DNA from 3 places in the Photobacterium sp. GB-36 genome. Region 3 is predicted to be linked to each of the others. Evidence: riboswitches for the same ligand, from Rfam matches in the RefSeq annotation. Region 3 holds a riboswitch; each other region holds the start of a gene.
The links. Region 3 has a riboswitch for lysine ahead of C9J46_RS11700 (Na+/H+ antiporter NhaC family protein). Riboswitches for the same ligand answer to the same signal wherever they lie in the genome.
Positions count from the first base shown of each region.

Region 1: another riboswitch for lysine. It lies ahead of lysC (lysine-sensitive aspartokinase 3); the one in region 3 lies ahead of C9J46_RS11700 (Na+/H+ antiporter NhaC family protein).
Region 2: another riboswitch for lysine. It lies ahead of C9J46_RS03545 (Na+/H+ antiporter NhaC family protein); the one in region 3 lies ahead of C9J46_RS11700 (Na+/H+ antiporter NhaC family protein).

Region 1 is NZ_PYNY01000005.1:233,596-244,675, forward strand. Features, by position in the region: gene uvrA (excinuclease ABC subunit UvrA) at 1-271, shown strand, start outside; gene C9J46_RS07365 (PglL family O-oligosaccharyltransferase) at 349-2,088, shown strand; gene C9J46_RS07370 (alanine--glyoxylate aminotransferase family protein) at 2,142-3,260, opposite strand; lysine riboswitch at 3,499-3,683, shown strand; gene lysC (lysine-sensitive aspartokinase 3) at 3,785-5,155, shown strand; gene metH (methionine synthase) at 5,238-8,906, opposite strand; gene C9J46_RS07385 (sodium:proton antiporter) at 9,101-10,381, shown strand; gene metA (homoserine O-succinyltransferase) at 10,432-11,080, opposite strand, start outside.
Region 2 is NZ_PYNY01000003.1:44,811-55,890, forward strand. Features, by position in the region: gene hisC (histidinol-phosphate transaminase) at 1-734, shown strand, start outside; gene hisB (bifunctional histidinol-phosphatase/imidazoleglycerol-phosphate dehydratase HisB) at 746-1,816, shown strand; gene hisH (imidazole glycerol phosphate synthase subunit HisH) at 1,816-2,463, shown strand; gene hisA (1-(5-phosphoribosyl)-5-[(5-phosphoribosylamino)methylideneamino]imidazole-4-carboxamide isomerase) at 2,484-3,218, shown strand; gene hisF (imidazole glycerol phosphate synthase subunit HisF) at 3,229-4,002, shown strand; gene hisIE (bifunctional phosphoribosyl-AMP cyclohydrolase/phosphoribosyl-ATP diphosphatase HisIE) at 3,999-4,622, shown strand; gene C9J46_RS03540 (thymidine kinase) at 4,736-5,314, opposite strand; gene C9J46_RS03545 (Na+/H+ antiporter NhaC family protein) at 5,477-7,075, opposite strand; lysine riboswitch at 7,162-7,342, opposite strand; gene C9J46_RS03550 (H-NS family nucleoid-associated regulatory protein) at 7,704-8,099, shown strand; gene C9J46_RS03555 (lytic transglycosylase domain-containing protein) at 8,334-9,302, opposite strand; gene C9J46_RS03560 (YcgL domain-containing protein) at 9,310-9,588, opposite strand; gene minC (septum site-determining protein MinC) at 9,810-10,514, shown strand; gene minD (septum site-determining protein MinD) at 10,539-11,080, shown strand, end outside.
Region 3 is NZ_PYNY01000011.1:38,878-49,957, forward strand. Features, by position in the region: gene C9J46_RS11695 (VOC family protein) at 1-76, opposite strand, end outside; gene C9J46_RS11700 (Na+/H+ antiporter NhaC family protein) at 195-1,775, opposite strand; lysine riboswitch at 1,861-2,034, opposite strand; gene ccoP (cytochrome-c oxidase, cbb3-type subunit III) at 2,171-4,369, opposite strand; gene ccoO (cytochrome-c oxidase, cbb3-type subunit II) at 4,366-4,974, opposite strand; gene ccoN (cytochrome-c oxidase, cbb3-type subunit I) at 4,967-6,400, opposite strand; gene C9J46_RS11720 (cytochrome c) at 6,428-6,790, opposite strand; gene C9J46_RS11725 (3-phenylpropionate MFS transporter) at 7,051-8,250, shown strand; gene artM (arginine ABC transporter permease ArtM) at 8,314-8,985, opposite strand; gene artQ (arginine ABC transporter permease ArtQ) at 8,982-9,689, opposite strand; gene C9J46_RS11740 (arginine ABC transporter substrate-binding protein) at 9,693-10,421, opposite strand; gene artP (arginine ABC transporter ATP-binding protein ArtP) at 10,474-11,080, opposite strand, start outside.

The sequences.
Region 1 (11,080 bases), on a different contig from region 3:
ACTTTATATTCTGGATGAACCAACAACCGGATTACACTTCCACGATATTCAGCAGCTATTAACAGTACTGCATAAATTGCGTGATAAAGGTAATACCATTGTGGTGATCGAACATAACTTAGACGTAATAAAAACCGCAGATTGGATCATCGATCTTGGTCCTGAAGGCGGTAGCGGTGGTGGTGAGATCATTGCAACAGGAACACCTGAAGATGTAGCGAAAGTGAAAGGCTCACATACAGCAAGGTTCCTTAAACCGCTGCTAGGTTAGAATATGAAAACACGCTAGTATATGATAACAGGCTGATTTTATTCAGCCTGTTTGCTTATTCATACTCAGGAACAACCATGACAGTGTTACAACTCGAAGGTACCAGATTAGAAAAGAAACGGATTTCTAAACCATTGGTACGCTATTTCCTTGCAACAATCGGTGTTATTTTTATTGTTGCTATGCACTACTTCCAACATAATCCCGGCGGTTCAGGGCTTGAGCTCTCGTTTAACGCTGCAGTTTGGATCCCTTTTAGTTTTGCTATCTCCTTCGGCTTACTGGAAATTTGTCGCCAACAAATCTGGCGTTATTCACGCCTAACACTATTATTGTTTACTTGTTGTGTACTGCTGACTCTCCCCATTTTTTATTCCAATGCTGATGCAGGAGCGGCGTTTAATCGCTTGTTTACCTTGTGGGCTGGATTTCTGTTTTTTGTCAGCTTGCAGCAATTCGTTTTTACCCACCAGCAACGCCAACGTTTGTTATGGTTTATTTTAATTGGGGTACTCATTGAAGCCGTATTTGCGTGGTATCAATACCTTTGGATCCCAGCAAAGAACCCTATCGGCTATGACACTATCGCTAACCGCCCTTATGGTATTTTTCAACAACCAAATGTGATGGCGAGTTTTCTTGCAACAGGGCTTGTGATTGGTACGTATCTATTAGCACGTATTCCGCTATATCGCGGTAAATGGTCATGGCAACATGTCACTTTGCTGATAACACCTATACTAACGATTCCAATATTAGTGGTATTGAACTCTCGTACAGGCTGGCTAGGCGCAATTATCGGTATAGTACTAATGCTGCCGTATTTACGTCGCTTTGCCGCAAAACAAGCTCAACGTTTATGGTTGTTAATGATTACATTAGGGCTTTGTTTAGCATGGAATATTTCATCTACAGAGAATTGGTCACCAAAAGAAAACAGCACCAGTCTAGAAAGTTTAAGAGCAATCCACTTCCCACAAGCCTATGATATGTTTACTACTAAACCACTCACTGGTTATGGCTATGGAAAGTTTGAAGCAGCTTACATCACACAAACAGCGTTATGGCACAATGAAGATCCAGCACAACATGCAGGTGTTCCTAGCTTAGATCACCCACATAACGAGTTACTTTTCTGGGCAGACGAAGGCGGTATAGTCCCACTTATCGGCTTATTGCTTGCTGCATTTGCGGTAATGGTAAAAATAAGAAAAGCGCCTAATGGTACCCAGTTAGCCTTAATAGGATTGTTTTTCCCTATCGTTCTGCATACCCAACTTGAGTATCCTTTCTACCATTCATTAGTCCATTGGCTGATCTTTATCATACTGATATTTTGGGTAGATAACCTCACCACCAAATATCATCGCCAATCATTAAGCTACGTACTAGGGCTGAAAGTTTTCGCACTTATTGTACCAATTTTTATCTCTAGCTTTATGATAACAACCCTGTATTCAGGTTGGCAGTTAACTAAATTTGAAACCACTCGACCAGTCAATATTGAATACTTACTAAAGGTGAATAATCCATGGTCGTGGAAAAACCGTTTTGATTGGGATTTGCAGTTAACCCAGTTACAACTCGGAATTAGCAGTAATAAGCCAGCATTAATTGAAGACTATATTCAATGGGCAACCGAGAAAGCGAAAACATGGCCGCGACCGGCACTGTATCAAAACCTGATCCTCGCTTACGATGCCCTCGGCAATAAAGAGCAAGCATCACAAATCAGAGATGAAGCGCTGTTCTTATTCCCATCTTTAAATTTTGAGCAGCAAAACAGCGAAGCAAAGGCAACGTCTGCTGCTAAATAACTATAAAAAATGGCTACCCAATTGGTAGCCATTTTTATTTACTCATCAATAAATTACTTCAATGTGGTTTCTAGCACTTTTAAGCACAGCGCAACATTTTCACTTCTCGCACCATAGCCCATCAAACCGATACGCCACGCTTTACCTGCCAACGCACCTAAACCTGCTCCGATTTCCAAGTTGTAACGTTGCAGCAACTCATTACGTACCTCAGCATCATCAACGCCTTCAGGGATATAAACCGCATTGAGTTGGGGCAAACGTGACATTTCTTCTACCACAAATTGGATCCCAAGCTTTTCAAGCCCTGCTTTAAGCTCTTCATGGACATTTCGATGGCGCTGCCATGCATTTTCTAACCCTTCGTTTTGCAATAATACCAAGGCTTCATGCAACGCATATAAACTGTTTACAGGTGCAGTATGGTGATAGCTACGCTTACCTTCACCACTCCAATAACCTAGCACCAAACTTTGATCTAAAAACCAGCTTTGTACTTTGGTTTTACGTCGTTGGATCTTATCAATCGCCTTTTGAGAAAACGTTAATGGCGATAACCCCGGCGTGCAGGACAAACACTTTTGGCTACCTGAATAAACCGCATCTAATTGCCACTCGTCCACCAGCAAAGGAACACCACCAAGTGATGTCACCGCATCAACAATCGTTAAGCAATCATGTTTACGGGCAATTTCCGCCAATGTTTTCGCATCACTCAATGCGCCGGTTGAGGTTTCGGCATGTACAAAAGCAACAATTTTAATTTCAGGATCGTTTTGTAACGCTTGATCCACTAAATAAGGATCAACCGCCGCCCCCCATTCGTTATCCACAACGATAGCAACACCACCACAACGCTCGACATTTTCCCGCATCCGTTCCCCGAAAACGCCATTACGGCAAACTAGTACTTTATCCCCAGCTTCAACGAGATTAACAAAGCAGGCTTCCATTCCTGCACTACCTGGCGCTGAAACAGCGATGGTAAAGGCATTTTGGGTTTGAAAGGCATATTGCAACAATTGTTTTAATTCATCCATCATGCCGATAAATAATGGATCAAGGTGCCCTACCGTAGGACGACTAAGCGCTTGTAATACTTGCGGATAAATATCTGATGGTCCCGGCCCCATGAGGGTTCGATGCGGTGGGATAAAGCTGGTAATTGTCATTCTTTTGCTCCGTAAAGTCATTGTCCCTGTCGATATTTTTATGTGGAACGCGTTGCTATCTATTTTAGAGTATTAGAGCCCCTTCATTGGTGCAAGCGACCTATACCGATCCCATGACACACATTGACGAAATATCATATGTAAATAAATTGTCATATTCCATTTGACAACAGGGTGATGAATCTTATTCAATAAGATGATATTTTATTCAAGCACTTATTATTCAAACAGTACGACTTTAAACGGAAGAGGAGCGTTACCTAGGTATCATAATGACAGGACCCCATCCAATCGCCATTATGAGAGGGAGAGTAACGCCGAGGTATAACTGATTAGGGGATGAGTTATATCGGCTATGAAGGTTGAATCCTTCTAGCTGTCACCAAGGTCAATGATTGACATTGGTGGGGAGCTTCTGGGTGAGTGACTATTCACCTCTTATGCTCTCCTGACAGGATGTCGGGAATACTCCCGAAAAAATAGCCTACCTTGTGATGTGTTTACTATTTAGGGAGAAATTAATTATGGACAAGGCTGCAACACATTCAGATTCACTCACTGTCGCAAAATTTGGCGGTACCAGTGTTGCTGATTACACCGCAATGAGCCGAAGTGCTGCCATTGTTATTGCTAATCCAGACACTAAAATTGTGTTAATCAGCGCCTGCTCTGGTGTCACGAATATTCTGGTAGAACTTGCTAATGGCGTGAGCGATTCAACGACCCGCCAACAGCGCATTCAGACACTGACCCAAACCCACCAAGATGTTCTTGATCAACTTCAGCACCCAGAAAATATTCAAGACGCTATTTACGGCCTACTTGATAACATCGCAACCTTAGCTGAACATGCGGCATCAACAACCTCTGCACAATTGACCGATCAAATTGTTAGCCATGGCGAGCTGCTTTCAACCCATCTTTTTAGTCAAATATTAGTCGAGCTAAACGCCCCAGCTGTACGTGTAGATATTCGTTCCATCATGCGTACTGATGATCAATTTGGTAAAGCGATCCCACAGCCAGAAACAATTAAGCAATTAGCGACTGAGCAATTATTACCACTATTAGACAATAATATCGTGGTATCACAAGGCTTTATTGGATCAAACAGCCAAGGTGTTACGACAACACTTGGTCGTGGGGGGAGTGACTATAGTGCCGCTTTAATCGCAGAAGCCGTAAATGCTAGCACATTAGAGATTTGGACTGACGTACCGGGTTTATACACTACCGACCCACGTATTACATCGGCCGCTAAACCGATCAAAGAGATCAGTTTTAGCGAAGCATCTGAAATGGCAAACTTTGGTGCTAAAATTTTACACCCATCAACCCTAGTACCTGCTGTTCGTCAACAGATCCCAGTATTTGTAGGTTCATCAAAAGCACCAGAGCAAGGCGGTACTTGGATCAGACAATCCGTTGAAGAAGCGCCACTATTTAGAGCACTCGCATTACGTGCCAACCAAACCATGGTGACACTCACGAGCTTAAATATGTTCCATGCATATGGCTTTTTAGCAGAAGTCTTTCGTATCTTGGCTGAACATAAAATCTCAGTTGATCTCATCACAACCTCAGAGGTCAGCGTTTCACTGACCTTAGATCAAACTGATACGGGTGGCGGTGCGCCAACGCTTCCGCTTCAAGTCGTTGAAGAATTAAGCCAATTATGTGTGGTTGACGTCGAGCAAGGGCTATCACTGGTTGCACTTATCGGTAACCAAATGAGTGATACGAAAGGCTCAGCCAAAGATATCTTTGGCGCGCTAGAAGATCATAACCTTCGTATGATTTGCTACGGCGCTAGCCCACATAATTTATGTTTCTTAATTAATGAAGATGAAGCTAAAGACGTGGTTCGCACACTGCACGCATCTTTATTGGAATAAGCTCTTTCTAACTAACCCAAATAAAGTTCCGATAAACAAAAAGGCGCATTGAGCGCCTTTTTTATTCACTATCGATTAAGCATTAAAGATTTGGGCCTAACCATTTCTCAGCTTCGATCAAATCCCAACCTTTTCGATCGGCATAACTTTCTAACTGATCTTGCTGGATCTGAGCAACCGCAAAGTAACGAGAATCAGGATGTGAGAAATACCATCCCGAAACTGCAGCACCAGGCCACATTGCGTAACTTTCCGTTAGTGCCATGCCAGTATTTTTCTCAGCATCAAGTAACTGCCAAATAGCACCTTTTTCGGTATGCTCAGGACATGCGGCGTAACCAGGTGCAGGACGAATACCTTGATACTTTTCTCGGATCAAATCGTCATTATTCAGATTTTCATCAGCTGCATAACCCCAAATATCTTTACGTACCATTTCATGCATACATTCAGCAAAGGCTTCCGCTAATCGATCCGCAACAGCCTGTACCATAATGGCATTGTAATCATCACCTTTTGCTTTAAATTGCTCAGCAATGTCATATTCACCAATCCCACCTGTTACCGCAAAAGCGCCAATCCAATCAGCCTTGCCGCTCTCTTTAGGCGCAATATAGTCAGATAAACAATAGTTAGGACCTTTCGGCTTTTTGGTTTGCTGACGTAAACCATGCAGCACAGTTAAAACATCAGTTCGGCTATCGTCTGTGTACACTTCAATATCATCACCGACATTATTGGCAGGGAATAAACCACACACACCGTTAGCTTTAATCATGCCTGTTTTCTCGATCTCATCTAAGATTTTATTAGCATCATTAAACAACTTAGTCGCTTCTTCACCCACAACTTCATGACGAAGAATCGTTGGGTATTTACCACTTAATGACCACGTCATGAAAAATGGCGTCCAATCGATATACTTACGAATTTCAGCTACAGGAAAATCAGTGAAGGTGTGAACACCGGCTTTTTTCGGTACTGGCGGCGTATAATTTTGCCAATCAATATTAACCGCATTAGCACGTGCTTCTTCTAACGAAATAGGTGCGGTACGTGGTTTCTTACGCGCATGTTGCTCACGTACCACATCGTACTCTTGGTTTAAACGCTCAACAAACGCTGGCTTTTGTTCATCAGACAATAACGCAGAACAAACACCTACTGCGCGTGATGCATTAGATACATACACTACTGGCTGATTGTAGTTTTGCTCAATCTTAACCGCCGTGTGGGCTTTAGAAGTTGTTGCACCACCGATAAGCAAAGGGATATCAAATCCTTGTCGCTCCATTTCTTTGGCAACATGGACCATTTCATCAAGCGATGGCGTGATCAAACCCGACAAGCCAATAATATCGACGTTTTCTTCTTTGGCGACTTTTAGAATTTTATCGCATGACACCATCACCCCAAGATCGATGATCTCGTAGTTATTACATTGCAGTACCACACCAACTATATTCTTACCAATGTCGTGAACATCGCCTTTAACGGTTGCTAGAAGAATTTTACCGTTGGTTTGTCCAGCTTGTTTTTCTGCATCAATATACGGTTCTAAATAGGCAACCGCTTGTTTCATTACTCGAGCCGATTTTACGACTTGCGGTAAGAACATCTTACCTTCACCAAATAGATCACCAACAACGTTCATCCCAGCCATTAATGGGCCTTCGATCACTTCGAGTGGTTTACTGGCTTTCTGACGAGATTCTTCAGTATCTTCAACAATAAATTCGGTTATACCTTTAACTAGCGCATGCTCTAAACGCTTTTCAACTGGCCATCCACGCCATTCTGCAGCGCTGCGATCTTCTTCAACATTACCGCTATCTCTGTATTTAGCGGCAATGTCTAATAAGCGCTCTGTACTATCATCACGGCGATTAAGCACAACGTCTTCAACCGCATCGCGTAATTCATCAGGCAAATCATCATAAATAGCAAGTTGGCCTGCGTTGACAATTCCCATGTCCATACCGTTTTTAAAGCAGTAATACAGGAAAACAGCGTGAATGGCCTCACGTACCGCATTGTTACCACGGAAAGAGAACGAAACATTCGACACCCCGCCTGATACCATGGCATACGGCAGTGTACGTTTGATATCCCCTACCGCTTCAATAAAATCAACGGCGTAATTGTTGTGCTCTTCAATACCGGTCGCAACAGCAAAAATATTAGGATCAAAAATAATATCTTCAGGTGGAAAGCCGACTTCATCAACCAACACACGATAAGCATTAGTACAAATTTCAATTTTACGTTCGCGAGTATCCGCCTGACCAACTTCATCAAATGCCATCACGATAATCGCAGCACCATAACGACGAAGTAATTTCGCTTGAGTGATAAAGTTATCTTTACCTTCCTTCATCGAGATAGAGTTAACAACAGGCTTTCCTTGTACACATTTAAGCCCTGCTTCTAACACTTCCCATTTAGAAGAATCGACCATAATAGGCACTTTCGATATTTCAGGCTCTGTAGCACAAAGGTTTAAAAAGCGTACCATTGCAGCCTTCGCATCAAGCATCCCCTCATCCATATTAATATCGATGATTTGAGCCCCAGCCTCCACTTGCTGACGAGCAACCTCTAATGCTTCATCATAAAGCTCTTCTTTGATTAAGCGCTTAAATCGAGCAGAGCCTGTCACATTGGTACGTTCACCAACGTTAATAAATAAGGTATCAGCATCAATCGTTAACGGCTCTAACCCTGATAAACGGCAAGCAATTGGAATATCAGGTAATTGGCGAGGTTTAAGATTTTGAGTCGCTTCATACATATGGCGGATATGTTCTGGCGTAGTACCACAACAGCCCCCCACCATATTGAGAAAACCACTTTTCGCCCACTCGCGGATATGTTCCGCCATTTCTTCAGCTTCAAGATCATATTCGCCAAAGGCATTGGGTAAACCTGCATTTGGGTGAGCTGAAACAGCACATTCTGAAATACGCGATAACTCTTCAACATACTGACGTAATTCATCAGGCCCAAGCGCACAGTTCAAACCAAAGGAAATTGGTTTAACATGACGTAATGAGTTATAAAACGCTTCCGTTGTTTGTCCAGAAAGAGTACGTCCCGAGGCATCTGTTATGGTGCCTGAAATCATCACTGGTAGTTCAAAACCCAACTCTTCAAAAACCCCTGAAACGGCAAAAGCACAAGCTTTAGCATTCAAGGTATCAAAGATAGTTTCAAGCAAGATAATATCGGCGCCACCTCGAATTAAGGCATGTGTCGATTCAGAATAGGCTTCAACTAGTTCATCAAAGGTAACATTACGATAGCCAGGATCGTTAACATCAGGAGAGATAGAGCAAGTACGGTTTGTCGGTCCTAAAACACCGGCAACAAAACGTGGTTTTTCTGGTGTTTTAGCGGTCCATTCATCGGCAGCAAGACGAGCGAGACGCGCTGCTTCATAGTTAATTTCCGCGCTCAACGATTCCATGTCGTAATCCGCCATCGCAATCGTTGTAGCATTAAAAGTGTTGGTTTCTAGAATATCCGCCCCAGCTTCTAAATACGCGAGGTGAATATCTTTAATCAGCTGGGGTTGGGTTAATACTAAAAGATCATTATTCCCTTTTAGATCAGAATGCCAATCAGCAAATCGTTGACCTCGATAATCATCTTCTTCCAATTTATAACCTTGGATCATGGTGCCCATGCCACCATCAATGATCAGGATTTGCTCTTCCAACCGCTTATGCAGTAATTCCTTGCTGTTTAACACGTCACTACATCCTTATAATCCATTACAGCTTTGTAACATCCTACCACACTTCAATTGGGGATAAAGAAAGCTAAATATAATTTACACAACAAAAGCTTTTCAAAATAAAACAAATTATCAGTAGCCATTAATTACTGATGGTTTTACTATTTCGTCACAAGTTTTCTAACAACCCACCAATCTAGAGGTTACGCATGTCGGTCTATAGCACACTCTGCTTTCTGGCTGCAGCAGCAATGCTTATTGCTTTTGTAAACAGTAAAATAGGTAAGATGCAAACAACCATTGCCATCACTGCCGGATCATTAATCCTGTCACTATTGATCATCATTGCGGGACACAACGGTTGGTTCCATCTTGAAGATGTTGCCGCGACTCAAATCAGCAAAATAAACTTTGAAGATTTTCTCTTAAAAGGCATTTTAGGGTTCTTATTATTTGCTGGCGGCTTAGGTATCAAGTTACCCCATCTTGAAGATCAAAAATGGGAAATTACCGTATTAGCACTGGGCGCCACTTTATTCTCCACCTTTTTTATTGGCTTTAGTCTATGGGGTATCTGTCAAGTTATCGGGATTCAACTTGATCTGATTTACTGTTTACTCTTTGGTGCATTAATTTCACCGACAGATCCTATTGCTGTATTAGCTATCGTTAAGAAAATGAATGCGCCTCGACGTATTTCGACTCAAATCGAAGGCGAGTCTTTATTTAATGATGGGTTTGGCCTCGTTATCTTCGTCACCATGTTTACCATTGCTTTTGGTGATACCGCACCAACAGTGATGGGCGTAACCCAGCTATTCTTACAAGAAGCGATTGGTGGCATTGCTTACGGCTTTATTCTTGGTCTAGTTTTCCACTACCTCATTAGCTCAACCAATGATCACTCTATGGAATTACTGCTTACTATCGGTATTCCAACCGCAGGTTATGCTTTAGCAGAAGTTCTTCATGTTTCAGGCCCGCTTGCTATGGTGGTATCTGGGATCATGATTGGTAACTGGACCCGTTATATTGGCTTTTCAAAAGAAAGTGAAGAGCACCTAGATCACTTCTGGGAATTGGTTGATGAATTCCTAAATGGGGTCTTATTCCTGTTAATTGGTATGACCATGCTTGATTTTAGCTTCCACCAAGAAGACTGGATCCTAATGATTATTGCCGTACCTTTAGTTCTTCTAAGCCGTTACATCAGTGTCAAACTGCCATATGTGGGCTTCAATCGCTACCGCCAGTACAATCCAATGTCAGTCAAGATACTCACTTGGGGTGGCTTACGCGGTGGTTTAGCATTAGCAATGGCGATGGCTATTCCTGCTGGAGTCATGGTAATTCCTGAGAAAGGTATCGATGTGCGAGAAATCATCCTCGTAATGACATATTCAGTGGTTGTATTCTCGATCCTGATCCAAGGTTCAACCATTACCCCATTAATTGAAAAAGCCAAGCTTTGGGAATTAAAAAATAAATAAGTAATTATTCCATCAACAAAAAAGCCTGCACTTCAATGCAGGCTTTTTTATTATTCGTCTTTCGTAAAACTCGCTTCGGAGAAGTGCTCTAAATCGTAAGGCGTTTGCTGATATACACAATAGTTTAGCCAATTACTAAATAGTAAATGACCATGACTACGCCAACTCGCAATAGGTGCATTCGAAGGATCATTCTCAGGATAATAGTTCACAGGTACTGCTGGCTCCATCCCTTGTTCGCTATCTCGTACAAACTCATTATGCAATGTATCTACATCATATTCAGGATGCCCCGTTACGAATACATTACGTTTATCTTTTGTTGCTGCTAAATATACTCCAGCCTGCTCTGAAGTCGCTAATATATCAAGATCAGTATGCTTGGTTAAATAATCATGAGAGAAGTCAGCATAGCGAGAATGGGGGGCAAAGAAAGTATCATCAAACCCTCGTAGTACCGGGTGATGACAATCATGAATTCGATGTTGATAAACACCTGATAATTTCTCTTTTCGTGTACGCTTCGGCAAGTCATAGAGAAGTTTTAGCCCAGCTTGAGCAGCCCAACAAACAAACATAGTTGATGTTACATGCTCTTTTGCCCAATTCATGATGATTTGAATTTCTTCCCAATAAAGCACATCTTCAAATTGAACTAAACCTAACGGCGCTCCCGTTACAATCAATCCATCAAAATTA
Region 2 (11,080 bases), on a different contig from region 3:
ATGGCATGTATGCCATCAGTGCTGAAACTTACGATGTAAATGCGAAAGTTATTCCGCTCACAAGCAAGTGGCAATTAGATTTAGAGGCCATTTCACAAAACCTTGATGGCGTAAAAATAGTTTTCGTTTGTAGCCCGAATAACCCGACAGGTAACTTGTTAGCACGTAAAGACATTGAAGCCCTGCTCGATATGACAGTAAACTCAGCCCTAGTCGTTGTTGATGAAGCCTATATCGATTTCTGCTTAGAAGAAAGCGCCAGCGATTTACTGTCAAGCTACCCTAATTTAGTCATTCTTCGTACGTTATCAAAAGCGTTTGCACTAGCGGGTTTGCGCTGTGGCTTTACCATTGCTAACAGCGATATTATCGATGTTTTGCTTAAAGTGATTGCCCCCTACCCCGTACCTGTACCTGTCACTGAAATTGCAGTCCAAGCCCTATCGGAAGCAGGTCGAGCACGAACAAAATTCCAAGTGCTTGATATCAGTGCTAACCGCGCTTACTTACAAGCGGGTTTAAGCATGTTAGATGGCGTAACCGTATTTGATGGCTACGGTAATTACCTACTGGTTGAATTCCCTAATGCAGATCAACTCTTTAAAGCATTATGGGATAACGGCATTATTTTACGCCGCTCTCCGATTGAAAACTGTATTCGAATCAGTGTAGGTAACCGCGATGAGTGTGAGAAAACTCTCGCCTTTATTCGTAGCCAATTAGAACAACAATAAGGACATTGATTGTGAGCAAGGAAAAGATTTTATTTATTGACCGTGACGGCACCTTAATTGTTGAGCCGCCAGTAGACTTTCAAGTAGACCGTTTAGACAAACTTAAATTTGAACCGAATGTGATTCCTGCCCTACTTGCTTTGCAAAACGCAGGCTACAAACTAGTGATGGTGACAAACCAAGATGGTTTAGGTACAGATAGCTACCCACAGGCAGATTTTGATGCGCCACATAACATGATGATGGAAATCTTCGAATCACAAGGTGTAGTATTTAGCGATGTGCTGATCTGTCCTCACTTTGATAACGAAGGTTGTAGCTGCCGTAAGCCTAAACTTGGACTGGTCAAAGAGTACCTTCAACAAGGTCGCGTCGACTTTGAAACCTCTGCAGTCATTGGTGATCGGATTACCGATCTACAGCTTGCTGAAAATATGGCAATTCGTGGTATACAGTACAACCCTGAAACCATGAATTGGATGCAGATATTAACGGATTTAACCACCCAACCTCGCATTGCTGAAGTAGTACGAACCACCAAAGAAACTGACATTCGCGTTAAAGTGAATTTAGATCAAACGGGCGGTAATACGATTTCAACTGGCCTTGGCTTTTTTGATCACATGTTAGATCAAATCGCCACGCACGGCGGTTTTCAAATGACCTTAACCGTTGATGGTGATTTACACATCGATGATCACCACAGTGTTGAAGATGCTGCACTTGCGTTAGGCGAAGCGTTGAAAAAAGCCTTAGGTGATAAACGTGGAATTGGCCGCTTTGGCTTTAGCCTACCGATGGATGAGTGTTTAGCACAATGCGCGTTAGATCTCTCTGGTCGTCCGTATTTAAAATTTGAAGCACAATTTAGTCGTGATCAAGTCGGTGATTTATCAACGGAAATGGTGCCGCACTTCTTCCGATCTTTAACTGATACGCTCGCTTGTACTCTGCACTTATCATCATCAGGTAATAACGACCACCACATTGTTGAAAGCCTATTTAAAGCTTTCGGGCGCACATTACGCCAAGCGATTAAAGTAGAAGGTAACGAGCTACCAAGCAGTAAAGGAGTGTTGTAATGACAACAACCAATACTCAGCAGCGCGTCGTCATTATTGATACCGGCTGTGCCAATGTCTCTTCTGTTCGCTTTGCTATTGAACGTCTTGGCTATCAAGTAGAAGTCAGCAAAGATCCAGCAGTTGTACTTGCTGCCGATAAACTTTTTCTTCCGGGTGTCGGTACCGCCAGTGAAGCAATGCAGAACCTACAACAGCGTGATTTAGTTGGCTTAGTCAAGCAAGTGACTAAGCCATTATTAGGTATCTGTTTAGGTATGCAATTACTGGGTAAAGCGTCGCAAGAGCACGGGCAAAATGGCAGTGAAATTATTCCCTGCTTAGATTTGTGTAATGCTTCTGTAGAGAAAATCCAAGCAGAGGGGTTACCGCTGCCACATATGGGCTGGAACACCATTACACCGGAAGATAATCACCCACTATTTAAAGGTATTCCTGCGGGAAGCTATTTTTATTTCGTTCATAGTTACGCCATGCCTGTATTTGATCATACCGCGCAGCAAGGTGGCAAAACCATCGCCAGCGCGCAATATGGTCAAAGCTTTACCGCAGCAGTGCAAAATGGCAATTACTACGGGGTGCAATTTCACCCAGAGCGTTCAAGTAAAGCTGGCGCGAAACTCATTCAAAACTTCCTCGAACTATAACGATAACAAAAGGACTTGTTATGATTATTCCAGCATTAGATCTGATTGAAGGCCAAGTCGTTCGTCTATTCCAAGGCGACTATGGTCAAGTGACAGAATACAAAGTCGATCCCGCAGAGCAATTTAATCTTTACCACCAAGCTGGCGCTAACTGGCTACATTTGGTTGATTTAACGGGCGCAAAAGATACGCAAGCGCGTCAGTTATCTTTAATTGAAAAACTACTCAAAAGCACACCAGCCAATGTACAAATTGGTGGTGGCGTACGCACCGAGCAAGACGTCGCAGATCTGTTAAACGCTGGTGCTAAACGTGTGGTAATTGGTTCTACCGCCGTTAAACAACCAGAAATGGTAAAAGGTTGGATGGAAAAATACGGTGCTGAACACATCGTATTGGCTCTGGATATCAACATTGATGACAACGGTAACCGCATTGTCGCTGTCTCTGGTTGGCAAGAAGATTCAGGCGTTACTATTGAGGCGCTATTAGAAAATTTCTTAAAAGTGGGTTTAAAGCACGTGCTGTGTACTGACATTTCTCGCGATGGCACATTGGCTGGTTCAAATGTCGAACTGTATGTCGATCTTTGTCGCCAGTACCCGCAAGTACAATTTCAATCATCTGGTGGCATTGGCTCGCTTGATGATATTGCAGCATTAAAAGGCTCAGGTGTGGCTGGCGTTATTGTCGGTCGCGCCCTACTTGATGGTAAGTTTACTGCCGATCAAGCCTTTACATGCTGGAACAATTAAGGAGACCGCAATGTTAGCTAAACGTATTATTCCTTGTTTAGACGTACGTGATGGTCAAGTTGTAAAAGGTGTCCAATTTCGTAACCACGAAATCATTGGCGACATTGTACCACTGGCAAAACGTTACGCTGAAGAAGGCGCAGATGAATTGGTTTTCTACGATATTACCGCATCAAGTGACGGTCGTGTTGTTGATAAAAGCTGGGTATCTCGCGTTGCAGAAGTGATTGATATTCCATTCTGTGTCGCAGGTGGGATTAAATCTGCTGACGATGCGAGCCGTATTCTTCAATTTGGTGCAGATAAAGTCTCTATCAATTCACCAGCGCTGGCAGATCCAACATTAATCACCACATTGGCGGATAAGTTCGGTGTGCAATGTATCGTTGTCGGTATTGATTCCTATTTTGACGCTGAAACAGGTCAATATCAGGTATACCAATTTACTGGTGATGAAAAGCGTACCAAAGCTACCCAATGGCAAACACGTGATTGGGTTGAAGAAGTTCAACGTCGTGGCGCGGGTGAAATCGTACTGAACATGATGAACCAAGATGGCGTACGTAATGGTTACGACTTAGAGCAACTCAACATGGTACGCAGTGTATGTGACGTGCCTTTAATTGCTTCTGGTGGTGCGGGTGAAATGCAGCACTTTAGCGATGCCTTTAAGCTTGCGAATGTAGACGGCGCCTTAGCTGCCTCTGTTTTCCATAAACAAATCATCAACATTGGTGAGTTAAAGCAATTTCTGAAAACGCAAAATGTGGAGATCCGACTATGAGTTTATTAACCAAAATCAATTGGGAAAAAGTAGCCGGACTGATCCCTGCTATTGTTCAAGATAATGCCAGTGGTCAAGTGCTAATGCTTGGCTACATGAACGAAGATGCGCTTCAAAAGACACTTGATACTAAACAAGTCACTTTCTGGTCTCGCACCAAAGAGCGCCTGTGGACGAAAGGTGAAACATCAGGCAATGTACTGCAACTTAAAAGTATTCAGCTTGATTGTGACCAAGACACCTTATTAGTACACGTCGATCCAATTGGTCCAACGTGCCACTTAAACACGACCACCTGTTTTGATTCTGATGAAAGTGATGCTCAGCCACCGTCACTGGTTTTCCTTCATCAACTTGAGCAGCTCTTGGCGAGTCGTAAAGGTGCAGATCCTGAGTCTTCCTACACAGCTAGCCTCTACGCCCGTGGCACCAAGCGTATATCGCAAAAAGTGGGCGAAGAAGGTGTTGAAGTCGCGCTTGCGGCAACGTCGGGTGACAAAGCGGAATTAGTATGTGAATCAGCGGATTTGATCTATCACCTGCTTGTACTACTTCAAGATCAAGGTTTATCACTGTCAGATGTGACGAATAAACTGCAAGAGCGTCATAATAAGAAATAATTCAATCGTCAGTTACGATGAAAAAGCCAGCCAAATAAGCTGGCTTTTTGTTTCGCAATAATTACGTATTACTGGATAAGATAAAGAGGACTATCCCTATTATCATTAAATAATTAACGACCTAATGCCTCTTTATAATGTAATCGACATACTGATACGTAACGTGCGTTGCCACCAATTTCAACTTGTTCACCATCAGCAATAGCACGACCGGTTTCATCTTGACGGATCACCATGTTTGCTTTGCGACCACAGTGACAAATTGTTTTTAATTCAACTAACTTATCCGCCCACGATAATAAGTAACGACTCCCTTCAAAAAGTTCACCTAAGAAGTCTGTACGTAAGCCGTAACATAAAACCGGAATATCGAGTTTATCGACCACTTCCGTTAATTGATACACCTGCGCTTTAGATAAGAACTGGCATTCATCAATTAATACGCAATCAATTTTACCTTTATCTGATAACGCTTTTAATCGTTCGAATAAATCATCTTCTGCATTAAATAACTCAGCCTCTTCTTCTAAACCAATACGAGAGCTGACTTTACCCACACCAAAGCGATCATCAATCGCAGCAGTAAAAATAACGGGGGTCATTCCTCTTTCGCGATAATTAAACGAGGATTGCAATAATGTGGTCGATTTCCCTGCATTCATTGCAGAGTAATAGAAATACATTTGGGCCATGAGGATTCCCTAGTAATACGATTGGTTTAAAAAAACTGCGCCGATGCTACAGAAATTCACTCACAATGAAAAGTGATAGACTTAACAAGTACACATTAGTTACAAAAAAGCCCATACTCTTTTTCATGAAAAGTGTATGGGCTTAAAAGAACAGAGATAAAATCAGCTTTTTACTGTTGGGACATAAGTACGCCGTGATAACCAAGCAAACAACACACAAACCATAATAAAAGTAATTATAGCCGCGATGAAGGCTACGGGTAATGAGTCAGTCATACCTAGCACAAGGAAGCCAATAGTAGAAACAAAGGCGACAGAAACTGCGTAAGGAAGTTGCGTTGCGACATGATCAATATGATGGCAACGTGCCCCCGTTGAAGACAATATTGTAGTATCTGAAATCGGTGAACAGTGATCACCAAATACAGAGCCTGCTAATACTCCCGCTAGCATTGGTAACATCAAGGTAATATCGGTTGCCCCAGCTAAATCACCAGCTATAGGTAACATAATGCCAAACGTGCCCCACGACGTACCTGTAGAAAATGCCATCACGCCTGATAATAAAAATAAGATCATCGGTAATAACATAGGGTTAATATTCCCTTGTACAAGGGTTGATAAATATTGACCCGTTTTCATATCACCAATAACGCTACCAATACTCCACGCGAATAATAAAATTAAAATCGCACCAAACATGGATTTAGCACCAATCCATAATGTGCGAATAACTTCATTAAATGCAATACGCTGGCGAATGACTGGAATAATCGCAGCAACTAAGCCAAATAAACCACCAAGACAAAGTGACTTACCGACATCAGTATTTTCAAACGCACCTAGCAGAGCAAAAGATTTACCATCTGCTGCTAATGCTTGATAGCCTGTAAAAATCATAAAAAAGAACGTGGCAAATATTAAAATAACAATCGGCCAAATTAAATCGCCAACTTTACCTTTCGTACTTTCAACAATTTCTAATTCGTCAGTTAAATCTTTTGCTTGTTCATCAACATCACCGCCTTCATCAAAACCACGGCCATGCATTGCTGCCATCTCATGTTTTTTCATTGGTCCAATATCCCATTGGAACCAAGACACAACAAAAACCATAGCTAAAGCAAAAATAGCATAGAAGTTCATTGGCGCTAGCGTTAAAAAGGCACTTAAAGGTGTATATTCTGTTACTCCATGCGTAACTAAAATACCGCCAATTAACGTAATTATATACGCACCCCAACTCGATGCCGGCATTAGAACGCACATTGGAGCGGCTGTTGAATCCAATATATAAGCCAATTTAGAACGAGATACATAATAGCGATCCGTTACGGGACGAGCGATAGAACCCACCGCTAAACTATTAAAGTAATCATCAACAAAAATAAACACACCTAAAAAAGCAGCAAGCAGTTTCGCGCCCCTTTTTGTTTTAATTTTTGTTTGTGCCCATGCAGCGAATGCACGAGTACCACCAGACAATGTTAACAATGCTGTCGTCATGCCTAATATAATGAGGAATAAAACAATACTCATATTCCAGGTATTAATACCACCATCAGATATGAATAAGTTTTGTATAGTGCCTCCTAAATAAGAAGCTGAATGGTTAAATGAAAAGTCATTTAAGTAAAGTGCTCCTAATACGATACCCGCACCAAGAGAAACTAACACACGCCGAGAAAGTATCGCTAACCCTAACGCAACAATAGGAGGAATAATGGATACTAATGAATGGGAGTAATCTACTAAATTCATGATCTCAAAGACAACCGAATTAGGTTGGAGATCTACTGGATAACATGGCGGTTAACCATATTTGAAGAACGTCTTGGCTCTTCTCTTTTCACAGTAGCGCTCCATAGTGAATATGATTATATACTATGGCAGTGTTGCACTTATTCAATACAACCCCAGAAAAAGGATTTGACGTCACTCTTACTTCGGCATTAGCTCCTTTCATTAACCGTCATTGGTTTCACCCTCTTGTTAATTACTATTAGATAACGCGCCTCTACCTTACATCAAGGTTGCGATTATTCTACGTAATGTTTCATTATTTGCAACAACATCACATGAAACATTTAACAACAGAACAAATAACATTGCTTTATAAATATAATCTTATCTAAGTATAGCTTCACCCATTAAATATTATGAACCTACGAGCAGATATGTTTCATTTTGTAACCATTTAAACATCTATTAAGCATAAATCCGATATTCGTATTTTTATAAAAATACGAATATCGGATTTATTAACAATTAACAATAAAGAATGTTTAAAGTGTTTTGACATAATGAATAAAAGCATTACTATTGTAATAAATGATTCGACACTGCTATTATTATTTACAGTTAGTTAAAAATAACAGGAAATATAAAAATGTCTGATGCAATGAAAGCACTTTTAAACCTTCGTAGTCTTCGTGCACTTTCTCGTGAATATACTTTAGAGCAACTAGAAGAAGCTTTAGAGAAATTAACTACCGTTGTTCAAGAACGTGCTGAAGCTGAAGAAGAAGAACAAGCAAAAGAAAATGAGCGTAATGAAAAACTAGCTCAATACCGTGAAATGCTATTAGCTGATGGTATCGACCCTGAAGAATTGTTAGCAAGCCTTTCAAAAGCACCAAAAGCAAAACGTGCTGCACGTCCAGCTAAATATAAATTCATCGATGAAAACGGTGAAGAAAAAACGTGGACAGGCCAAGGCCGTACACCAAGCGCGCTTAAGCAAGCACTTGAAAATGGTAAATCTTTAGAAGAATTTGAAATCTAATTTCATTTCCTACCATATATTTAGAAAGCTCAACTTAGTTGGGCTTTTTTTATACTGTCATGAACCAAGAATTATAGACATCAATCTAAACAACGCTGTTTTCGAATTGCTTAAAGATATGTCTAGGCAAATATTTATTCGCTTTTAAATATAGAAAACACATATCAAAATAAAAAGCCAGGCAGTAGTGCCTGACTTTCAATACAGATAACCTTTTATTATTGGTTATAGCTATTAGATACGATCAGCAAGATGGCTGACAGCTAAAGCAAAATAATGAGAACGATTCCATTTCATTAATGTTTGGTAATTACCATAAACAAGGTAAGCACGCCCATGTTCGTCATCAGGTTGAATTAACCATGCATCAATGTCTTCTTTGGGTAAATTCCCACCACTCATAGTACGAACACCGAGTGTTTGCCATTGTGCTAGTGTTTTGGTTTTTTCTACACCCGTACCTTTTAAATCGGCCGATAATGATGATGGGATCTTAACTTGACGTCCCCAAGTATATTTATCATTCCAACCTGATTTTTTTAGGTAATTCGCTGCAGATGCAAAAACATCCGCTTTAGTATTCCAAATATCAGCTTTACCATCATTATTACCATCAACCGCAAAGGTTAAATAAGATGTTGGCATAAATTGGCATTGACCCATCGCCCCTGCCCATGATCCTTTCATCTCATCAATCGTAATATGTCCTTCTTGAAGGATTTGTAATGCCGCCATCACTTGTTTACGAAATAAAGCTTCACGACGACCTTCATAAGCCAACGTGGTTAATGCTTCAACAACATGGTAATTACCTTGTAATTTACCAAAGTTACTTTCAACTCCCCACAACGCAACAATAAAACGTGGCTGTACGCCGTATTCTTTACCTATCCGATCTAATGTTGTTTTATTCTCTTGATATAAACGACGTGCTTGTTTTACTTTCCAGTCAGGTACAGCGCGTGGAATATATTGATCTAATGTTAACTTTTTCTCAGGTTGGTTTTTATCTGCCTTTACTGCACGATGAGTAAATGTAATGCCTTTAAAAGCTGAATCGAGAATAGGCTCAGAAATACCATTACTACGCGCTTCTGCTTTTAATTTATTTATATATGCGTTAAACCCTTCATCAGCAGCAAAAGCTGTTGAGGAAATCCCTAGTCCTAAGGCCACAACGGCCGATATAAAACGCTTATGCATAATAACCTTAATTAGCTCTGCCGGCTTTCTCGGCTTTATATTGATCCAATAAATTTGTTACTGGCGGTGGAACTTGAAGATAGAAACCAACGGTCTTTAATGCTTCTTTTACTTTTTCAACATCGGCCAAGGCTAACTTTCTCCCTTCTAACTTTATCACCATAACAAATTGCGGTTTACCAAATGTATTCATTAATACTTCAGGCACATCGGAGAAATCATCTTTCTTATTTACATATAAATATGTGTTATCTTTTTTTAAGCTTTTATAGATTGCACACAACATTTCAATTCACCTATTTGTTAAAGCTTATTCTTTCAGACAGCTATTTTAACGTATCATTCCCCGTTGGTTTATTTTTCCCCCTACAGGATGAGACTTTTGTCTGAATTTCCCATGTCAAAGCAAGGATAACTTGCCCCTAACTGCTCGGGAATATACCATGCTAGTACCTTTGTGATAATCAACAAGAATGGTTAATTTAAACATTAACCATAATAAATACCATGACCAAGACGACTGAACTTAAAGGGAGCTCATTTACGCTCTCTGCGCTTCATTTAATTGATGGTGATATCAAAAAAGCGACCGATCACCTAAAAGAAAAAATTGAACTCGCACCTAATTTCTTTGCATCAGCTCCCGTTGTTATCGATATCTCTAATGCAGGCAAAGATATTAATTTTGAGCAATTAAAACGAGCAATTGTCGACGCGGGCATGATCCCTGTAGGTATCAGCGGTTGTAAAGAACAAGCGTTACAAAATCAAGCAAAATCTGCTGGATTTGCTATTATGAATGCCGCACGCACGGTGAAAGAAAAAACAACAGTAGAATCTACTGAAGCTGAGCCATCTTCTCAGCCAGTTCAAGGCCGAGAGTCTGCACTTATCATTCGCACTCCTGTTCGTTCTGGTCAACAGATTTATGCTAAAAATCGTGACCTTGTCATTCTCAACCATGTGAGTGCGGGCGCTGAAATTATTGCTGATGGTTGCATTCATATTTACGGTACGTTACGTGGTCGAGCATTAGCTGGAGCCAACGGAGACCTAGAAGCGACAATTTTCTGTCAGAACTTGCAATCTGAACTAATTTCAGTTGCAGGAAACTACTGGCTAAGTGATAACATTCAGGATGAGTTCTGGGGCAAGGGTGTTGTAATTTCAATTACTGATAATACGCTTAGCATCGAGCACCTTGCTTTATAAAAGTTTTAATAAGGAATTTAGTAAATGGCACGAATTATCGTTGTTACTTCAGGTAAAGGCGGCGTTGGTAAAACAACCTCAAGCGCAGCCATTGCATCTGGTCTAGCATTATGCGGTAAAAAAACGGCGGTTATCGATTTTGATATTGGTCTACGTAACCTTGATCTCATTATGGGTTGTGAGCGACGTGTCGTTTATGACTTTGTAAACGTTATCAACGGCGAAGCAAATCTGAACCAAGCATTAATTAAAGATAAGCGTGTTGATAACCTTTTTGTTTTACCTGCATCTCAGACTCGTGATAAAGACGCACTCTCTCGTGAAGGCGTTGAGCGTGTTTTAAATGACTTGGATAAAATGAATTTTGATTTCATTATCTGTGATTCTCCAGCAGGTATTGAAACTGGTGCTTTAATGGCACTTTACTTTGCTGATGAAGCGATTGTAACAACGAATCCTGAAGTCTCTTCTGTTCGCGACTCTGATCGTATTTTAGGTATTCTAGATTCTAAGTCTCGCCGAGCAGAAGATGGTAAAGACGCAGTTAAACAACACTTACTACTAAC
Region 3 (11,080 bases):
AACCAAGCTTGTTACAGTAAAAATCCAGTGAAGCATCTAAGTTGCTCACTCGTACCATGGTATGTAAGTATTCCATTCTATTTCCTAGCTTTTATACAAAAAAATCCCCGTTGTCTAATACTTAGCATAAAGCAAATGCGTATTAAAACGAACGGGGATTATTAGATTTTATGATCTAATATTAATGTATTTATTTATGCTGTTACCGCTTGCAGTTGTTTCTTATGACGACGTAGGTGAATCGTACAACATGCAAGGAACCAAACAGAGCTTACTGCAATACCCGCAATTGTTGAAGATAAGATACCCATTGCCAAATAACCTAATAGTGCGCCAAAAGCGACAGTAATAGCATAAGGAAGCTGAGTCATAACGTGATCCATATGGTGACTACCTGCACCTGTTGCAGACAAGATACTTGTGCTTGAAATAGGTGAGCTGTGATCACCAAATACCGAACCTGCAAGTACTGCAGATAACATCGGCATTAATAGGTGAGCATCACTTGCTACCGCCATATCACCAGCAAGTGGCAACATAATACCGAACGTGCCCCAGCTTGTACCTGTCGCAAATGACATTGCACATGAAAGGATGAAGACTAATGCTGGTAGTAATTCCGTTGGGAACCCCCCTTTTGTTAAAGAGGCTAGGTATTGGCCTGTAGACATATCACTCACAACAGTACCGATCGTCCATGCAAAAAGTAGAATGATGATTGCAGGGATCATCGCTTGTACACCTTGAGGTGCCGCAGTTAACCAAGTCTTACGTGGCAGCTTTAAACGTAAAGCTAGAAGAATAGAAACAGCTAGACTACATAAAGATGCGTTAACTAATGAAGCACCTAGATCGGTATGCTCTAAAGAAGCAATTAAGCTAAAAGCCTCGCCTTTTGTGCTTAATACTTCAGCACCACTGATGATCATAAAGATAACGCTTGAGACTGTCAGTGTCAGAATAGGCAATACCATATCAATCATAGTACCTTGGCCTTCAGACTCAGTGGTAATTTCTAAGCCTTTAGGGTGGCCTTTAGATTCATCCCAAAGCTTACCTTCTTCTGCCCATGCTTCATGTTGACGCATTGGACCAATATTAAGCTGGAAGAAAATAACAACGATAACCATTAATAGCGTAAACACGGCATACAAGTTCATTGGGATCATCTGAACAAACAATGAAATAGCACTGATATCGGTAATATGGTTTGTTACTAAAATACCGCTAAGAATAGCAATAATGTAAGCACCCCAAGAAGAAATTGGCGTGATAACACAAACAGGTGCAGCCGTTGAATCAAGTAAATAAGCAAGCTTTGCACGTGAGATATTGAAGCGATCTGTTACTGGGCGACAAATAGGCCCCACAGATAAGCTATGGAAAAAGTCATCAATAAAGAAAGCAAAAACCATTAAACCCGTTAGCATATTTGCGCTACGGCGATCTTTACAGCGACGAACACCCCATTCAGCAAATGCTTTAGTGGCACCTGTTGCTGTCATTAAGCTGATCAAACCACCGAGCAAAAGCATAAAGATGATCATATTAACGTTACCGCTATTTACAGCACCGTCTGCCCAAACAAGGCCTACAACTTTATTTACGATATATTGAAGCGCCGCTAAAGGGCTGTAATCATTAAGAAGGATTGCGCCTGCAACAATACCAAGGCCAAGTGATAACAATACACGTCGTGTAGTGATTGCTAAAACAACCGCCAGTAAGGGTGGTACAACAGATAGCAGGGAGTCAGAATATTGAACTAGATTCATGGATCTCTTAAACACCTATATTAGGTGGAGATCTACCGAAAGGATAGAGAAACAGATTTCAGGAGAAAAAATACTTCTTCGTATCCCTTAGGGTAGCGCTCCATAGACAAAATAACTATGGCAGTTCTGCACTTATTTAATGCAGACCCAGCGATTGTTGACGACACAACAAACACTTCGGCGCCGACTCCTTTCCCCAGACTTCAAAGGTGTCACCCTCCATCCGGATACTTTTAGGCAGCGCGCCTCTACTCAAAGGATTGAAATTTGATGATACCTATTAATTTTGCTTAGGCAATAAAAAGCAGACAGAAAATGCATATTAATTGTAAATATTGTTACTGTTGATGGCATGTTAACCAATTAGTAGCGATATATTCCATTTAGATAATCGCTCATTCTGTTATGCTATTAGGCTGATTTTGTTCTGGTGTTGTCATGGCGTGTATATTCCCAGCATAGCCACCTTTAATTAAATCTTTTCTTACCTCTGCTACTTCTTGTGGTGTAACAGGTACAGTTCTATCACCTAACTTATCTCGGACAAAGCTAATTAATTTCGCAAGGTTGGCATCACTGAGCACCGAGTTAAAGCTACTCATAGGCATAAAGTTACTGTCTTGTTCCATGAAGTTTGGCGATAAACCACGAATGGTAACGGCAATCGTATCGTAAGGATCACTGTGCATAATTATCCCGTTGTTAAGCAGCGTAGGGGCGATCCCTTTCCTACCTTTACCGTCTTTACCATGGCATGCACCACAGGTTTGCACATACACACCATATAGTTTGGCTTCGTTTTCAGGATCGTTGCTACTTAACGGTTTTAGCTCTACGGTTTGAATATCAACAGTGGCAGGTACCAAATCACCAAAGCCTGGTGGGTTAAGCTGAGGAACCGAGCTATCTAACTCGTTATATTTATCACCAGTGATCAAGTATTCCGCAATGGCTGCAACGTCTTGCTTTGTTAAGAAGCGGGTACTGTTTTGTACCACTTCCGCCATACCACCAAATGCGGTTCCTTTATCTGAATGACCCGTTTTTAAAAACTCGGTTAATGTTTTTACATCCCAACGGTCTTGGTATAACTCTGTTGCCGTAATATCCGGAGCCTTCCAGCCATCAATTAAATTGCCTTGGAATAACTCTTTTTCTATCAAGGCTTGTGCAATGTTACGTGGTGTATGACATTCGGAACAGTGACCTAACCCCATGGTTAAATATTTACCCCGTTTCCATTGTTCAGTGGCATCGGCTGGGTATTGCAAAGGGTCGGTATTAAGAAAGGCGATATTCCACCCAAGTAGTCCTAACCGGATATTACTTGGGAACATCATCTTGTTTTCTTCATTACGAGTATTCACAAAATTAAGCGATTGCATGTAAGCCCAAAGTGCTTGGGTGTCTTCATCTGTCACATATTGATAAGACGAGTAGGGCATAGCTGGATATAGGTAGCCATGTTTGCCTTTACCTTTATGTAGCGCATCATAAAATTCATCGTAGGTGTAATCCCCAATACCATAGGTTGGATGTGCTGAAATATTGGTAGAATAAAGCGTGCCAAATGGCGTTAAAAATCCTAAACCGCCACCAAATGGTTCGCCACCTTCACCAGTGTGACAAGCAATACAATCTCCTGCATAAGCAAGGTATTGCCCTTTACTAACCATATCCGGATCAAGTGCTGCGAGTTTCTCGTTTTGTCTATTTCCTTGGTGGCGAATATAAGCCCCTAATGCTTGAATTTCGCTATCGCTGAGTTGCTCTTCAAAAGCAGGCATGAGATTGTTCAAGCCATATTTTACCGTTGCAATAATACCTTCAACGCTGCCATCGTGAAGCCAGATATTATCGGTTAGGTTTGGCGCACCAATCGCAGTATTACCTTTTGCATTACTGCCATGACAAGCCGTACAGTTAGCATCAAATACGGTTTTACCGAGTTCAAGCTTGACCGCTGGCTCTGAGATAATGCGATTTTTTTCAAGTGAAGCGACATAATATGAAACATTCTCAATTTCTTCTTCAGTCAGAATATCGTTCCAACCAGCCATGACTCCGTTACGACCTTTAACAATCGAATGATGGATCGCCTCATCACTACCACCATAAAGCCAAACGGTATCACTTAAATTAGGGAAATGAAGCTGACCTTGTGCTTGATTTAAATGGCAAGCCGCACAATGGGTTTGAAATAAAGCACGACCCGCGACCACAATTTCAGGCGAGGTACTTAAAGCTTGAAATGATGTATCGCCATTAGATATTTGGCTAATTTGTTTGGCTAACGAGGTGGGAGAGGTTGAAGCTGCTTCACTACTTGATTGCCACTTCATAAGCCCTTGCCAGTTTCCCATGCCTGGGTAGAGTACCAAGAAAATGGCAGCAATAATGAAAGCAAGAAGATAAGAAAGGAGTAGAAGGTTTGGTACGGCGGCATCGTTTTCATCAATACCATCAAAGCTATCGACGGTCCGATTAGCATTGGCGGCACTGTTTTTCTTCCAGTAGTAGGCAACAACAACGATCATTATTGCGAGAAAAATCAGGGTTAGGGTAATGACCCAACCACTCCAAAAAGTACTCATGGTCGTACTCCTTGATCTTGTCCCAGACTTTGTAGATAGGCGATTAATGCCTGTGCCTTAGTTTTACCTTTTACTTCTAAGCGCGCCTGTTTAATTTCCTTATCAGTGTAAGGAACACCAAGCGTACGTAACGCAATCAGCTTTGCATCAATGTCTTCACCATCGAGTACTTGCTCAAACAGCCAAGGATAAGAGGGCATAATCGACGTTGGTACAACATCGCGGGGATTTCTTAAGTGGATGATGTGCCATTGATCTGAATATTTTCGACCTAAATTGGTGAGATCAGGTCCGGTACGTTTTGAACCCCATAAATTGGGATGCTCATAAATATCGTCACTTTCTCGGCTATATCGTCCATAACGTTTAATTTCTGCATTTAATGGACGAACCATCATGGTATGGCAAGTATGGCAACCTTCACTGATATATATATCGCGACCAGCAACTTCTAACGCGGTTAATGGCTTCGCGCTTGATTGTGCAATTAACTTATCTTGGTAAAAAAAAGCAGGAAGTACCCATACTAAGAATGAAAAGGCAGCAACCAAAGTTGTTGCAACAATAAGGATCACTACAGATGAGGTAAAATCTTTATTAATCATGAGTATCTACCTTTTCTGTTGCCGCATTTTGATGCTTAACTGATCTAGGCTTTGGCTGTTTTAGCGTTCTGTATAGGTTATAAATCATTAGAATTATACCTAACACAAACAACGTACCACCGATAAAGCGAACTAACATCCACGGTGCACTGAAGTTCATCGCTTCGACAAAACTATAGCTAAGCGAGCCATTAGGCTCTTCTTTTAGCCACATGTAGCCCTGTCCGATCCCAGCTATCCACAGTGCAACGGCATAAAGTACTATCCCAATATGCGCAAACCAGAAATGCCATTTAACTAAACGATTTGACCACAATTGCTCGTGACCATATAAACGAGGAATAAAGTAATAAAATACGGCAATGGCAGACATGCCAACCCAACCTAGGGCTCCTGAATGCACATGACCGATGATCCAATCGGTATTATGTGCAATCATATTAAACCAACGAATGGCTAATAATGGCCCTTCAAAAGTCGCTAGCGCGTAGTAAACAATGGCAGAGAAGAAAAACCACATAATGTAATCGTGCTTAAGTTTCTGCTTATTATTGAGCAAGGTCATGATGCTATTAAACGCGCCACCCCATGAGGGAAGCCATAAAATTAACGACATCACAATGCCGAGATTTTGTAACCAATCTGGCACAGAAGAATAAATAAGATGGTGCGTACCAGCCCAAGTATAAAAGCCGACTAAGCCCCAAAAATGAATAACAGATAAGCGATAAGAGTAAATAGGGCGCTCGGCAATTTTGGGAATGAAATAGTAGTTCATACCAATGATGCCAGCGGTTAATAAGAAACCAACCGCATTATGTCCCCACCACCATTGCACGATAGCATCTTCAGCCCCTGAGTAAATAGAGTAAGATTTCCACATCGTGACAGGCAATTCGAGATTGTTAGCAATAAAAATCATCGCAATAACAATAATAAACGCGCCGTAAAACCAGTTAGCAACAAAGATATGATGAACGGTACGTTTGGCGACTGTCATAAAAAACACAATGGCGTACATCACCCAGATAACAGCAATTAAGACATCAATTGGCCATTCAAGTTCGGCGTACTCTTTTGAGGTAGTAAAACCTAATGGTAGGGTAATAAGGGCAAGAAGAAGGATAAATTGCCAACCCCAAAAGACAGACCAAGCTGCAGTGTTGTTGTACAGTGGGGTTTTGCAGGTGCGTTGAACAATATAAAAGGACGTTCCCATTAAAAGATTGACGACAAAGCCAAAAATGACGCCATTAGTATGCAATGGACGGAGACGACCAAATTGAAAGTATTCAGAATCGAGGTTAAGGGCAGGCCAATAAAGTTGCGCAGCTAAAATAACACCAATTAACATAGCTATGAACGCCCAACTAACACTCGCGATCATAAAGTACTTAACGATTTTATAATTATACTGAGTATCCATCGTCATAACCTTAGCAAGTAATGCCGTTTATTGTGATTGATGGCTGGTATCTGTTTTTACGCTACTAAAGTAATACGCGAGATCCTTCATATCTTGATCACTTAAATCTTTAGCATAACCCTGCATTAATATCGCTAAACCATCAACACGTTGATTCTGTTTGTATGCTTTAAGTGCAGCGACCAAATATTGCTGCTTTTGGCCTTGTAAGTTGGGATAGGTATCCGTTGCTGAAATACCATCGGCACCATGGCATGTCATACAAACAAGGGCTTTTTGTTTCCCGATCTCAAATTGTTGTTCCGGTGTCATTTCATCGGCTGATGAAACGAGGGGAGTTACAACTAAAACCACAAACAAAAACCGCTTAATGGATAGGATTAAAGACATGCTCATCTCCCTTTTTATCTTATTTATAGAAGTCGTAATATAGGCGCACATTTATAAAGATAGATTATTTTACATTTTCGCAACATCTGTTTTGAGAAAACATCAGAAATTAAAGGAATAAATCAAAATATTTTTCAGTTTATTCTAAAAGCAGTCATGTAATGTGGCTGTTTTTAATTATTTTTTGGTATTTCTTCAAATTGTTAATGATAACTATTTTCGTTACTGTTACTCAAACATTGAAAGGAGTAATCGTACGAATGCTTAATTGTCGACCATCAGTATGGATGTCCACGTATCAATTTATGTTCTGGTTCTCGTATGGGGTGTATTTACCCTTTAGAGGATTATGGTTAGAAAAATTAGGGATTTCAGATGCCGATATCGGGATGCTGATCGGTTTTGGACTTGCCGCTCGCTGTGTGATCAACTTTACATTAACACCTTTATTTCACAAAGTTGGGCATCTCATACCGTTCCTTCGTTGGTCAATGTTTTTAAGCTTGCTCGGCTTTATTGCGTTTATCTGGATAGGTACGATTACGCCAACATTTTGGGTACTTGCATTATTACTCGTGTTATTTAATTTAGCAATTGGTCCTGCGGTAGCGATTTCGGATGCGATATCAAATCACTATGCTCGAGATGATCGACTCGATTATGGCTACACTCGCTTATGGGGAGCGGTTGCATTAACGGTTGCGTCAGCTTGTATGGGATGGGTTGTTCAGAACTTTGGTGTCAGTTCTGTACCAATCATGGGAGCTATTGGCTTGGGTGCAACATTACTAGGTACGCTAATGAAGCCAGCAGTACCTATGGTATGCCACCATGATGAGCAAAAAAGAAAGAATATTTTCAAAGTCTTATGTTGTAAAGAGACACTATTATTTTTATTGGTCGCTTCTTTGTTAGAGGGAAGCCATGGTGGTTATTATTTCTTCAGTACCGTCTACTGGAAAGAACAGGGGCTAAACTCTGATACGATTGGTTATTTATGGAGCCTATCGACAATTTCTGTGATCGTTTTTTACTTAATTAGTCGTAAAGCGTTCGCTAATTGGAAAGTATCAACATTATTTAGACTTGCTGCAATTGCTGTTGTGGTGCGTTGGGGATTAACCGCAGCGACAAATGATATATATGTGCTTATATTCTGTCAGATTCTACATGGTATTACGTTCTCTGGTACGATTTTATCTTCGGTTCGTTATGTGGAAGAAAATCGAAAACATAATTATGTTTCTTTACAGTCATTATACCATGCCATTCCTGCAGGTTTTGTATTAGCGCTTGTATCTGTATTTTGCGGATGGTTAATGCATCATTCTGAAATAAATATGTTCTGGTTTATGGCTGCGATGGGTATACCTTGTATTTTCTTAAAAGTAAAAGACACTGTGCCAAATAGAAAAGAAGAGCAACAAACATTGAGAAATAAAATATTTGCTTCAGCTTAACCTTTAAAAATAAAAAAAGCCGATAAGTGTATTATCGGCTTTTTAATCGGTGAAAGATGAAATTTAATTCGCCACTTCAAACGCCAAGGCTTTTTTCTCTATTAGTCTAAACGCAATAGAAAGCAGGGCATTAACGGTAAGATACATAGCACCAGCAATGGCAAACACAGTTAACGTATCGTAGGTTTGGGCATTAATACGTTGAGCGTAACCCATGATATCCATAATAGTAATAGTGCTGGCAAGCGATGTACCTTTAAACACTAAAATTACTTCATTAGAGTAAGCCGGTACAGAACGACGAATGGCAAAAGGTAACAAGGTATGTAATGTCGTTTTGGTCTCCATGCCTAACGCACGACATGCTTGCCATTGACCTTTAGGAATTGCATCAAACGCCCCTTTAAACAGTTGAGTACTGTAAGCGGCAGTATTTAATGCTAGTGCCAACATCGCACAGAACCACGGTTGGCTGAGCCATTGCCATACAAAGCTTTCACGAATACCTTCAAATTGCCCCGGTCCGTAGTAAATCAAAAAGATTTGAACTAACAAAGGTGTACCCGTAAATAGGGTAATGATGCCACGGCTTAACCAATGCAAAACAGGGGTTCTTAAAATCAATGTCATCGTCATTAAGAGAGCGAGAGTACAGCCAACTACTAACGATGCAACGGTCAATTGTAAGCTGGTGGCAAGGCCATCCATTAATTGCCAGAAGTGTTGTTCATTCATGCCATAGCTCCTTCAACAACCGTTTTTTTGTCGTTGCTTGAACCTTCTTGAGCGCTATATTTCGCATCAATCCGTTTAATAATTTGTTGTGTAATTAGAGTGATCACTAAATACACTGCCGCAGCTGTTGCATACCAAGTAAAACTTTCATGCGTTGCTGCAGAGCTTAACTGTGCTTGTTTTAGAAGATCCGTCACACCGATGAGCGATACTAAGGCGGTATCTTTTAATAACACCAACCATTGGTTAGTTAACCCTGGTAATGCATGACGGATCGCTTGGGGAATAATAATAGCGACAAATGTTCTTGCTTTGCTGATCCCAAGCGCACTGGCTGCTTCTCTTTGTCCTTTAGGCACAGCTTTAATGGCACCACGGATAGTTTGCGCCGCATAAGAGGCAAAAATCAGTGAAAGCGCAATAACACCTGAAAGAAAAGGGCTGATCTCGATATAATCACCCGTGATGTAAAATAAAATCTGACCTGAACCAAAAAAGATGAATAAAACAATCAGTAGTTCAGGTAAGCCTCGTAATACTGTCACTAAGGCTGTCGTTGGCCATGCCACGAAGCGAAATCGAGACATCTCACCGCCAGCAAACAACATAGCCAGCACCAATCCAACCGCTAAACTGGTAAAAGCGAGCTGGACTGTCATCCAGCTAGCTTCTAACAGGGAAAGAGAATATCCCGATAACATCATAATTTACTTACCAAAGTACTTATCAAAAATAACTTGATACTGGCCATCTTGCTTAATTTTAGCGAGTGCCGTATTCAACTGTGTAACCAATTCTTGGTTGCCTTTGTTTACTGCGATACCAAAACCGTTACCGAAGTATTTAGGGTTTGTCACAGGCTTACCTACATACGCAAGGTTATCGTCTTTTTTCAACCATTCAGCGATAACAGCAGTATCACCAAATACCGAATCAATACGGCCATTTTTCATATCAATAAAGGCATCTTGGTAACTGGTGTAAGGAACCGCAGTTACACCTGACATTTGATCGGTTAAATAGCTCTGGTGAGTCGAACCATTTTGTACCCCAACACGCTTACCATTAAGGGCGGCAACATCAGCAACTTTACCTTTGATTGAAATAAAGCCAGCAGCGTTATCGTAATAAGGTTGAGTAAAGCTGACTTGCTGTTGACGCGCTTCAGTAATGTCCATTGCTGAAATAGCTGCATCGTATCGTTTGAATTTAAGAGCTGGAATTAAGCTATCGAAAGATTGGTTATGAAAAGTACAGGTAGCATCCATCTCTTTACATAGGGCCTTAGCAATATCAACGTCAAAGCCTTGGATTTGATTATTCTCATCCATGTACTCAAAAGGGGCATAGGTTGCTTCCATCGCAAACTTAATGTCTTGCGCCATAGCTTGAGAAGAAACCAGACCGATAATGCTAGCTAATAAAATTTTGTTCATCGCGATACTCCATGCGTCTATTACGAACGAATATAGAGGGGGATATAATTCGTTAATGTTTTAAGTAGTCAGCAAATTGTGAGGTTTTAGGGTGACTAAACGCCTCGTTACTGCCGTGTTCAATAATTTTGCCGTTTTCCATGTAAAGCACATGACTGGCGATTTTTTTTGCAAAATCCACTTCGTGGGTAACCACAACTTGGGTAATGCCTGTGCCGCTTAATGTTTTGATGATTTGTACAATTTGGCTTGTGATCTCAGGATCAAGCGCCGCAGTAGGCTCATCAAATAACAACACTTCAGGCTTCATCATCAACGCACGTGCAATTGCAACACGCTGTTGTTGGCCGCCAGACAGTTGCAAAGGCCATGCATCGGCTTTATCTGCTAACTGTAATTTTGATAAATGCTCTAACGCTTCTTTTTTCGCTTGAGCTTTATCGATACCGAGCACTTTTACTGGTGCTTCTATTAAATTTTCCAACACAGTTTTGTGGGGCCACAAATTGTATTGTTGGAATACCATGCCAACTTTACGACGCAGTTTTAAACCATCTTTTTCAACGATTGTTTTTTTAAAATCAAAATAATTTTCTGCAATACTCAGCTCGCCAGCAGAAGCATCTTCCAATAGGTTTAATACCCGTAGTAAAGAGCTT